Regions from separate parts of the Bradyrhizobium nivariense genome, predicted to be linked through region 2. Evidence: predicted binding sites of a transcription regulator. Region 2 holds the regulator's gene; the other holds the start of a gene.
The links. Region 2 encodes LexA, which represses DNA repair genes until DNA is damaged. Its sites were predicted from a motif close to TGTTCNNNNTGTGTTCNG; they were not measured.
Positions count from the first base shown of each region.

Region 1 (5,592 bases), on a different contig from region 2:
TAGGTGACGCCATTTGTAAATGTCCTTGTCGATGTCGAGAGGCTGGGCGCGCCTTTGGTGCTGCGAGATGACGATCTTGGCCTTGCGTTCGTTCAGGTCTTCGATGATCCAGTTGGAATCAAAAGCCTTGTCGGCGATCAAGCCACCGAATTCGATGTCTTTGATCAGAGGCGCGACGCCGACGGTGTCAAAGCGATGGCCGGGGAGCAGGACAAACCGCACCAAGTTCCCAAGTGCGTCGGTCAGCGCGAGGATTTTGGTGGTCCAGCCGCCCTTCGACTTGCCGATGGCCTGATTTTTGGTCCCCCTTTTGCTCCCTGCGCGTGGCGGTGAACTTTGACGATTGTCGCATCGACCATGGCAAACTCCATGTCTGGATCATCCGATACAGCATCGAAAATCCGTTTGAAAACGCCGGCCTTCACCCAATCACGATAGCGCTTGAACACCGTATTCCAGTTGCCGAACGTCGGCGGCAGATCTCTCCATGGGCTGCCCGTGCGCGCGATCCAAAGCACAGCCTCAAGAAACAAACGGTTGTCACCCCCCGTGCGGCCGGGATCAGTCGGCTTGCCCAAACAAAGCGGCTGCATCTTCGCCCACTGGGCGTCCGTCAAAACGAATCGCTGCATCCAAAACTCCTTTCGGAGCTTGAATCACGGACGTTCCAATCTGTGAATCCTGAATCTCAACAGACCCTAGGCCACTAGCGTCGGAAACAGGCCAGTACCCCAAATCCGGTACTGGCCGAAATAGGCCACTCGCAAGATCAAAACCGGCCACTCCAATGAAAGGTTGATATCCGGCAGCGAGTACAATTTTTCTGTTCTTGGCAGTTTGGCTGTCCGCAAACGCGGTGCCGGCAGCATCAATCGGATTCGAGTTGCATGGTCACGAAACTAAATACGTTGTTCGTGAAATCGTTCGGAAGGATAACGGCACAATAGGAGAGACGGTGTACTTCAGTGTTGGGAAATATGTCCCGGTACTCCATCACTTCCACCAAATAGATGGCGCCTTCCCGATTCAAGTTTTGCAGAACGTTTTCTTTAGTCAGGCGCTTGGAAAGCTCGGTGATGGCATGCGATGGCCCGATATCAGTAGCTTTCGACGACGGATCAATGGTGATTTTTGGACAATGGTCTGGACCAAATGTTCTACCGGTGTAAGGGACAAACTCGATGCTCCAGCGGGAGCGGAATTTCTTGGCGTCAGTCGTCCCGTTGTTCTTCCAAGCCGGGCTGATTTCCCATCCTATGAGACTTCCGTTTTCGTTAACGGGCGCATGGGAAACCCCTTCAGAAGTTATGTTTGCCCGCATTTGAGCGCGGACATTCTCGTTTTGAATACGGGCTTCTTTGAGCTGCTCGTTAATAGCCTCATCCGTATGCCTCATCGCGCCGAGCTGGCTGTAGAAAATGCGGGCCTGAATGATAGCGGCGCCAAACGTAAGAACACCAAAGATGGCGATTACCCAAGTCGCCGTATGTATGCCACGGGCATAAGCGATGCTGCTTGGATTGGCGATAAAGCTTTTTGATGTAAGAAACCGTCGGCGCAATACGGTGGCGGTCTTTGCCTTGGCTGGGTCCATCATGATGATTCATGGGGAGGGAGCATCTAGCATTTTTTGGCTATTGGGGCGCCCCTTAAGAGCGCCCTCCCTGAATTACTGTGAACTTACGGCGTCGATCCGGCGGGGTCTCGGTAGGCAGCGCGGGTGCCACAGAGAGCGCGGGAGGCGTGCAACCGGTCCAAGCCTTGTCAGCCACGCCCAGCGCCTTCGCTGGCGTGGTGCGCAGGGCTTCGTGAGCGCGGCACAGATTGTAGTGCGCGACGTACAGCGCGACGGCCGCAACGTGGTTGTCCAGCTTCTTGCTGAAGCCTTTGGTGAGGCGAGTGAACCGGCGCGACGCCATGCGCAGCGATAGGTTTTGGCGTTCAACGTAGGAGGTCGAAACGTACTGCTCGGGGTCGCCTGATACTACGTCACGGCTTACGGCTACTACGGCGGCGGGCGAGTACCGGCCCTGCGCTTCCTTACTAGATGCGTTACGCCATGCGAGGCGTTCGGGCCGAAGGCGTCGCGGATCGCCACGCGGTAGGGGTGGAAGCCGTCCGTTGAAAGCAGGCGGGCCGATAACCCGGCTGCGGAGGTCGTGCAGGAAGTCCATGGTGCTTTCGGCATTCGGCTTGCCGACGCCCCGGCTGATGATTTGCCTTCTGCGTCCCGGCCATGCCGATGAAAACGTACTGATCGCCCTTGGCGTTGATCTCGTGACGCTGGACGTTCTTTTGCTTCTTGCCGACGAAGCTGCACAGCTCGTCCAGCTCAAGGCGCTCGGTGCGCACGCCGACCATGATGCGGTCGTGCAATTCCATGCAGCCCATGACTCCAGCGCCTCATATTCCGCCGCCACCGTTGCCGCCGGTTGAGGCCGGAGCGATGAAGGTGGCGCTGGACGGAAATAGGATCGTCGTTTCGGCTGTAGTCGGCTTAGGCCAATAGGGGTTAAAACAGGGCAGCGCCCAAATCCGGGGCCGAAATAGGCCACTCGGATTTCAAGACTCTGAAGCTGCTCAGCCCCAAGAAATGAAAGAGGCCGCCAACTGAGGCGGCCTTATCTCGTCAGGGTGTTCTCCTGGCGGAACGCCCCGGTCTTTATTTGCTACACCTCAAACGGGTTAATCCAAACCGCGCATGAACAGGTTGTGGCCACTCTAGAACAAAATTAGGACACCGCCGAATTTGGCTTGGGACACTAGGGGGTTAAAACAGGCCAGTACCCAAATCGCAAAAGAACATATTGCGAACCTGGAACAAATGGGGTACATTGCTTTTATCGCCGCGCCGCCTCCCCAGCCGTTTGTCCCCCTAGCGAATCCTCGCCATAAGGAGCACGACCCAATGTCCACCACTGCCCTGCGTATCGTCGAAGGATCTTCCATGGACAAGAGTAAAGCTCTGGCCGCCGCGCTCTCCCAGATCGAGCGGCAGTTCGGCAAGGGCTCGGTGATGAAGCTCGGCAAGAACGACCGTTCGATGGATGTCGAGGCGGTCTCCTCGGGCTCGCTCGGGCTCGATATCGCGCTCGGGATCGGCGGCCTGCCGAAGGGGCGCGTCGTGGAGATCTACGGGCCGGAATCCTCGGGCAAGACCACGCTGGCGCTGCACACGGTGGCGGAAGGGCAGAAGAAGGGCGGCATCTGCGCCTTCATCGACGCCGAACACGCGCTTGACCCGGTCTATGCGCGCAAGCTGGGCGTCAACATCGACGAGCTCCTGATCTCCCAGCCGGACACCGGCGAGCAGGCGCTGGAAATTTGCGACACGCTGGTGCGCTCCGGCGCGGTCGACGTGCTGGTGATCGATTCGGTCGCGGCCCTGGTGCCGAAGGCCGAGCTCGAGGGCGAGATGGGCGATGCGCTGCCGGGTCTGCAGGCCCGTCTGATGAGCCAGGCGCTGCGCAAGCTGACGGCCTCCATCAACAAGTCCAATACCATGGTGATCTTCATCAACCAGATCCGCATGAAGATCGGTGTGATGTACGGCTCGCCCGAGACCACCACCGGCGGCAACGCGCTGAAATTCTATGCCTCCGTCCGCCTTGATATCCGCCGCATCGGCGCGATCAAGGAGCGTGACGAGGTGGTCGGCAACACCACCCGCGTCAAGGTGGTGAAGAACAAGCTGGCGCCGCCGTTCAAGCAGGTCGAGTTCGACATCATGTACGGCGAGGGCGTCTCCAAGATGGGCGAGATCCTCGATCTTGGCGTCAAGGCCGGCATCGTCGAAAAATCCGGTGCCTGGTTCTCCTATGACAGCCAGCGTCTGGGCCAGGGCCGCGAGAATTCGAAAGCGTTTTTGAAGGCCAACCCCGACATCACCGCCAAGATCGAGACCTCGATCCGCCAGAACTCCGGCCTGATCGCCGAGCAGATTCTCGCCGGCAGCCCCGAGCGTGACGCCGACGGCGAGGAGCCGGGGGACGAGTAGCTTCAACGGATAGAGTTTTTCGCGAGGAGCGGGCGCTGAGGACGTTGAGTTGCCGACGCCTTCGGGGCCCGTTTCGTTTTGCGGTGTACTGATCAGGTGGTGCGATGAAGCGTCTGATCTTGACCAGCTCGTCCGGGTCCGGTCTTGCCAAATCGGAGCTGGCCGAGATCGTCGTTTTTTTCTTTTTTCGTTTCGCATGGGGGCCGCTTCCTTCATCTGAGTATTTCGCGGCCTATTTCGGGGCACGTTCCGAGACGCTCAGGTTGGGCGATCACTGGTCGGATTGGGGCGTGGTCTGGCCTCGCGCCTTCAGGGATCGCAGGAATTTGCCCCTTGCCGATTTTTGCGAGCGTTATGACGAGATTGAACTTTGGTTTGACCCCACCCCCGAAGCTCAACTGCAACTGATTTGGCTGCTCGACTACCTCGGTTCATGCCCCAAGCTACTAGCAAAGCTCCGACTGCGTTTGCTGGCGTCCGATCTGTTCGAGCTGAGAGGCGAAGAACTCGGAAAATCGGCTTCGCGTATCTCCGTTGTGGATGTCACGGCCAAGGAGCTCGAGACTGCGAAGATGGCGTGGCAGGCCTATTGTGCACCGACGCCCGAGGCCTGCGCCGATCTCCTCCGCCGCGATCTGAGCGCCTTGTTGATGCTGCGGCCGGCCTTGGTCGATCTGCTGGCAGAGCTGCCGTCGCCGCTGACCGGGCTTGGCGCGACAGAGATGCGATTCCTTGAACTCCTCGCCAGAGGATTCGCGAACACGAATGCGTTGTTCCACCTGCGCTCGCAACGGCGCACATATGTGTTCGGAGAGTTTGAGTTGGGTTCGCTGCTCGAGGGGCTCGCGCTCGGCCCCAGGCCCGTAGTGGCCGGGTTGGGCGACGAACTGCGCACAATCGATCGCGAAAATTTAAGAGCTCGGCACGAGGTCTATCTCCGCAGCCGGTTATCGTTGACGGAGTTCGGCAGGGCCGTCCTGGCCCATCAGGAAGATTTCAGCCGCTACAATCCGATCGATCGCTGGTGGGGCGGCACACGGCTGACCAATGATCGGCTGTGGCGTTACGGCTCTGTTTTGACGAAGCCTTGAGGCTGCGAGCATGACACGGCTAATTCTGACAACAGACTCCTCCGCAGCCGGCGCCCTTGAACAAGCCGGCCTGGGTGGGGCGGTACCGAACTCACCAACGAACGGCTCTGGCGGTGGGACGACGAGAGCCGTTCGTTGATTGCGCCGTAGCCTCTCCCTTACTCCGCGGCTTCCACGTAGTCGCTCACCGGCGGACACGAGCACACCAGATTGCGGTCGCCATAGACGTTGTCGACGCGCCCCACCGGGCTCCAGTATTTGTCGGTGCGCGAGCTGCCGGCGGGGAAGCAGCCTTCGGCCCGGGTGTAGGCGCGGGTCCAGTTGTCATCCGCGATGTCGTGCACGGTGTGTGGGGCGTGACGTAGCGGCGAGGCCTCGATCTTGAAGCGGCCGGCCTCGACCTCGGCGATCTCCTTCCGGATCGCGATCATGGCGTCGCAGAAGCGGTCCAGCTCCGCTTTCGATTCCGATTCGGTCGGCTCGATCATCAGCGTGCCCGGCACC
Region 1 is NZ_JARWCR020000018.1:138-5,729, forward strand. It holds one part of gene QCM77_RS16775 (IS5 family transposase) at 1-296, opposite strand, end outside; one part of gene QCM77_RS16775 (IS5 family transposase) at 296-632, opposite strand; gene QCM77_RS16780 (hypothetical protein) at 869-1,597, opposite strand; partial or broken gene QCM77_RS16785 (IS1 family transposase) at 1,650-2,388, opposite strand; gene recA (recombinase RecA) at 2,909-3,997, shown strand; gene QCM77_RS16795 (hypothetical protein) at 4,102-5,088, shown strand; gene gcvP (aminomethyl-transferring glycine dehydrogenase) at 5,247-5,592, opposite strand, start outside.
Region 1: the regulator LexA is predicted to act here: its motif matches at 2,723-2,740, upstream of recA (recombinase RecA).

Region 2 (5,592 bases):
GCGTCGAGTGGATCTACGTCTCCAACCATGGCGGTCGTCAGCTCGATCACGGCCGCGGCGCCATGCATGTGCTGCCCGAGATCGTCGATGCCGTGAACGGCCGCGCCAAGATCATGGTCGATGGCGGCTTCGGCCGCGGCACCGACATCGTCAAGGCGATCGCGGCGGGCGCCGACCTCGTCGGCATCGGCCGGCTGCAATGCTGGGCGCTGGCGGCGGCCGGCGAAGCCGGCGTGGCGCGCATGCTGGAGCTGCTCGAGGACGAAGTGCTGCGCTGCCTCGGCCTCTTGGGTGCGACCTCGTTCGCCGAGGTCGACAAATCCTGCCTGCATGCAGCGACCGCAACCAACGCGCCGAGCGTGTTCAGCGCGTTTCCGCTGTTCGACCACGAGCCATATCGATACTGAGTGAAAGGATGCAGGTGACATCGCTCTCTCCCGGCAGCGCGGATGCGCTTCTGTTCGATCTCGGCCGCGTGGTGCTCGACATCGATTTCTCCAAGGCGATCGCCTGCTGGGCGGGACATGCCGGCTGCAAGCCCGAATCCATCGTCGCGCGCTATGTGGGGGACAGCGAAGCCTATCGGCTGCATGAGGTGGGCAAGATCAGCGACGAGGACTATTTCGCCTCATTGCGAGCCTCGCTCGGAATCGGCATTTCGGACGCGCAGTTCCTGGAAGGCTGGAACGCGATCTTCGCCGGCGAAATGCCTGACATCGCCGAGCTGTTGCCGCGGGCGGCGAAGCAGATGCCGCTCTACGCCTTCTCCAACACCAACCGGCCGCACGTGGACTATTTCTCGCAGGAATATGCCGATCTCCTCGGCCATTTCCGCGAGCTGTATTTGTCGTCCAGCATCGGCCTGCGCAAGCCGGATGCCGAGGCCTTCGACCACGTCATCGCTGCGATCGGCGTACCCGCCGGGCGTATCGTGTTCTTCGACGATCTTGCTGAAAACATCGAGGGAGCGCGGGCGCGCGGCTTGACGGCGGTCCATGTGACCTCGCCGCGTGACGTCGGGAACGCATTGAAGGCATTGGGTATCTGACGACAATCCGCCGTCGCGAAACCCAGGAGGCACGGCCCCGTCGGAACTAATTTTGACGAAGCTGAGGAACCCGATCACTTTGTGCATTTTTATACCGAGTTCCGGGAACGGAATACCGGGTTCCGGACTCTAGAGTCCGTCGGGATCTCTACGGACGGACGCATCATCGTGTTGGGCAAAACCTACCTCACCAAGCAGGCATCTCTTCTTCTTGAATTCGCCAGGACAACTTCAGACTCGGACCTTTCGGCCAAGCTTGTGCGCAAGGCCGCCGACCTGAAATCCCAGGCCGATCCGCTCCCCGACAAGGATCAGGGGCCGAAAGCGCCCGACGTAAGTCCCGGGCAGATAGAGAGCTGATCGATGCTGGCCGTGGCGCTCGTCATTCTCGTTTTTGCCATGGCCACTCTTCTGCCGATCTGCCTCGTTCTCTGGACCATGCCTCGCCGGGCTTGATCATGCCTTCCAGAACAATGTGAAGCAGCGGGATGAATTGCGCCCGCTCAGCTGTTTTTGCCTCTGCGCCCGCGCTCGGCTAGAAGACTTGCGGAACATTCGCCCGAACGTGCCGAGCAGGAGTTTTCGCCGTGGCCTTGATGCCGGTTTCTGACGCGCTTGCCGCGGTGCTGGCGAGTGCAGAGCCGCTGCCCGAAGAGATGGTTTCCCTCGACGAAGCCTACCATCGCGTGCTCGCGCGCGACGTCGCAGCGCGGCGTACGCAGCCGCCGCAGGCGATGTCGGCGATGGACGGCTACGCCGTGCGCGCAGCTGACGCCGCGACGATCGATTCGAAGCTCACCGTCATCGGCGAGGTCGCAGCGGGTCGGCCGTTCGCGGGAACGGTCGGCGCCGGCGAGGCCGTGCGGATCTTCACCGGCGGCGTCGTTCCCGACGGCGCCAACGCCGTCGTGATCCAGGAGGACACGGTCGCTGATGGCAAGCGCATCACGATCAAGGAAGCCGCGATCGCAGGACGGCACATCCGGCCCGCCGGCGTCGATTTCCGCGAGGGCGACGTGCTCCTGCGCACGGGAATCCGCCTCACCGAGCGTGACCTCGCGCTCGCCGCCGGGATGAATCATCCGCATCTTCCCGTTTGCCGGCGTCCGAAGGTCGCGATTCTCGCCACCGGCGACGAGCTGGTGATGCCGGGCGCCACGCCTGGTCACGGCCAGATCGTCTATTCCAACGGCTACGCCCTGCATGCGCTCGCCCGCAGCGAGGGCGCCCAGACCATCGACCTCGGTATTGCCGCCGACACACTGGAGGCCACCACCGCCGGCATCCGCCGCGCCCGCGAGAGCGACGCCGACATCCTGATCACGACCGGCGGCGCATCGGTCGGCGACCACGATCTGGTCCAGCAGGCGCTGAGGGACGAAGGTATCGCGATGGCGTTCTGGAAGATCGCGATGCGGCCGGGCAAGCCGATGATGCATGGACGGCTCGGCGCAATGGGCGTGATCGGCCTGCCGGGCAATCCCGTGTCGTCCTATGTGTGCGCCTTCCTGTTCATGGTGCCGCTGATTCGCGCCCTGTCGGGCCGTTCGGTGATTCACCATCGCCGTGAGCGCGCCGCGCTCGGCCGCGACGTCGGCGCCAACGACCAGCGCGAGGACTATCTGCGCGCGCGCCTGGAGGAGCGCGACGACGGCACGCGCATCGCCCTTCCCGTCAGTCATCAGGACTCTTCGCTGCTTGCGAATCTCGCTGCGGCACAGGTACTTCTCGTGCGCGCACCGTTCGCGCCGAAGGCTGAAGCCGGCACGCCCTGCGAGGTGTTGCGGCTCCCCGTCTGAGTGCCTCGAGAATGCGGGTTCCGCGAACTTCGCTCTGTTCACGGTAAATTAAGCAGTTGCGGAACACATATCGAACATATAGTGTCCGTTCATGATTTGTTTCGAGCGTGTAGCGGCTTATTGCTGAATTCAGCGTCTCGGAATCGAACGGCATCAATCGGGGGACTTTGGTCGAGATGTTAACGCGCAAACAATACGAGCTTCTGCGGTTCATCAATGAACGTCTGAAGGAAAGCGGCGTGCCCCCTTCCTTCGACGAGATGAAGGATGCGCTCGACCTGCGCTCGAAGTCGGGTATCCATCGCCTGATCACGGCGCTCGAGGAGCGCGGCTTCATCCGGCGCCTGCCCAACCGCGCCCGTGCGATTGAAGTCATCAAGCTGCCCGAGCTCCAGGCAGCCGCCGGCAGCCGCCGCGGCTTCACGCCGAGCGTCATCGAGGGCAATCTCGGCAAGGTGCGCGCGAGCTCCAGCCTGTCTGCGGACGAGGGCGAGCGTCCCGTTGCGGTGCCGGTGATGGGCCGCATCGCGGCCGGCACGCCGATCGAGGCGTTGCAGACCCGCAGCCACACTATCAGCGTACCGCCCGACATGCTCGGCTCGGGCGAGCACTACGCGCTCGAAGTGCGCGGCGATTCCATGGTCGAGGCCGGCATCCTCGACGGCGACATGGCGCTGATCCAGCGCAACGAGAGCGCCGATACCGGCGACATCGTGGTGGCGCTGATCGACGACGAGGAAGCGACCCTCAAGCGCTTCCGCCGCCGCGGCGCCTCGATCGCGCTCGAGCCCGCCAACGCGGCCTATGAGGTACGTATCCTGCCGCCGAACCGGGTGAAGATTCAGGGCAAGCTGATCGGGCTGTACCGGAAGTACTGATACCGGGAGTCCTTGATACCGGGAGTCCTTGGCGCCGCGCGCGCTTCCGATCGGCAGCCCGATCAGAGATTGGAGCGGATCATTGTCCGCTCGGGCTGGATAGTCTTTCTGGTTCCGCACAGATTATCCGGGCCCACCTCCGGCGCTAGATCCTCGATACGCCGCACGAAGCACCCAGGGGCTTCGCGGCCTTCAGGTTCGAGGAGAAGTCATGCGCAAAATCATTCTGAGCACAGTTGCGGCGGCGCTGATCGCAGCATCAGCGTCGCCAGCATTTGCCGCACAATCGCGTCACCATGTCCGCAAGGAAACAGCGGTCAGCGATCAAGTCCGCAACGCGCGGAATGCGATCGCGCAACCGTCGCAGCCAGGCTGGCAATATTCGGGCTGGTCGGCGTCCGCAGGGCGTTGACACGCGCCTCCCGAATGCATCGCAGCAGCCTTTGTTCCTAAAAGATAATGTGATCGCGGCTTGCGGAAACCAGCCGCAGATTTGCCCACAACCAAGTAGAGTTTTGCGTGTTTCCACTCTGATAGAGGCCTGCGCCTCGATAAGAGACGCGGGCGCTATCCCAGCCTGAGGAGCACCCGATGTGTGACTACAGCCTGCATGCCGTCGCGTCGCGTCCCGCCGAAGTCGGCGAGACGATCGTCACGACAAGCTTCCGCGGCACCTCGACGCGTGGTTTTGCGTCCGCAGCCGATCCGACCGTGGCCGTCTGCCTGCTGCCGGGAACGGAGCTCGCCTTCACCGACAACGTCCGCTACGACAATCGCTGGATCTGGACGCGTACCATCAATTCCCGCGTCGGCAAGTTCGGCAAGATCGATCCGCACATTCCCGACCGCCATCATGATGCGATTGAATTCCCCGACGGCAAATACGTGCTGGTGACTCAGCTCGTCGAGGGCCAGCAGGCAACCGTGCTGCAACTGCCGGTGACCCAGCCGGTCACTGATCGCGAGCACAAGCCGGAGATCATCGCCGACAGGCAGCCGACGGTCACCCGCCTGCCGATCGGCTGACACAGCCGCCCTCCGGCCGAGAGGTTGGAGGCCAGGATTGAATTGCCATCGCCGGCCGTGGCCGGCGAGATGGTGCGGTCGCGTCCAGCGAAATCCGATCGGATTGATCAAGCCGCTGCGCCTCTGCGCAGCACGAAGTTTGAGCCGCCCTGCCTGAATTATGAACGTCCGCTTCGCAGCCAAATGACCGATGCTGTCAAGGGCTTGAGACGGCGGACACGCTCGATGAAAACCTTCCTTCGCGTCGTTGAACTCTGGGTACCCGACCGGACGCGCATGCGGCTGGAATTTGGTGGCGGCCTCTACGGCGAAGGGCTGTCCGCGTTCAAGGCCGTCAGCGAAGAGTTGCACTTCGGATATGACGAGGGACTTCCGGGCAAGGCCTGGGCCTCGGGCCACCCCGAAATCCTCACCAGATTCGCCAATTCCTATTTCAAACGGACCGATCAGGCGCTCGTAGCCGGCCTCACCTGCGGCGTCGCGGTACCGGTGTTTGCAGGCGAATTCCTCCAGGCCGTCATCGTGCTGTTCTGCGGCGACGGCAAAGCGCATGTCGGCGCGATCGAGCTCTGGCACAACGACCCTGATGTCTCCCACGAGATGGGGCTCGTCGACGGCTATTACGGCACCGCCGATATGTTCGAGTTCAACTCTCGCCACACCAAATTTCCTCGCGGCTTTGGCCTGCCTGGACGCACCTGGAAGGCGGGCCTGCCGCTGATCATCAAGGACCTGCACGACGCCAGGAGCTTCCTGCGCTGGGAGGACGCGGCCAAGGTCGGGATCAATCTCGGCGTGGGCGTGCCCTATCGGACCGGCACGGACCAGACCTGGGTCCTGA
Region 2 is NZ_JARWCR020000023.1:13,674-19,265, reverse strand. It holds gene QCM77_RS20220 (alpha-hydroxy acid oxidase) at 1-407, shown strand, start outside; gene QCM77_RS20215 (HAD family hydrolase) at 416-1,048, shown strand; gene QCM77_RS20210 (hypothetical protein) at 1,130-1,408, shown strand; gene QCM77_RS20205 (molybdopterin molybdotransferase MoeA) at 1,636-2,847, shown strand; gene lexA (transcriptional repressor LexA) at 3,024-3,725, shown strand; gene QCM77_RS20195 (hypothetical protein) at 4,317-4,751, shown strand; gene QCM77_RS20190 (GAF domain-containing protein) at 4,977-5,592, shown strand, end outside.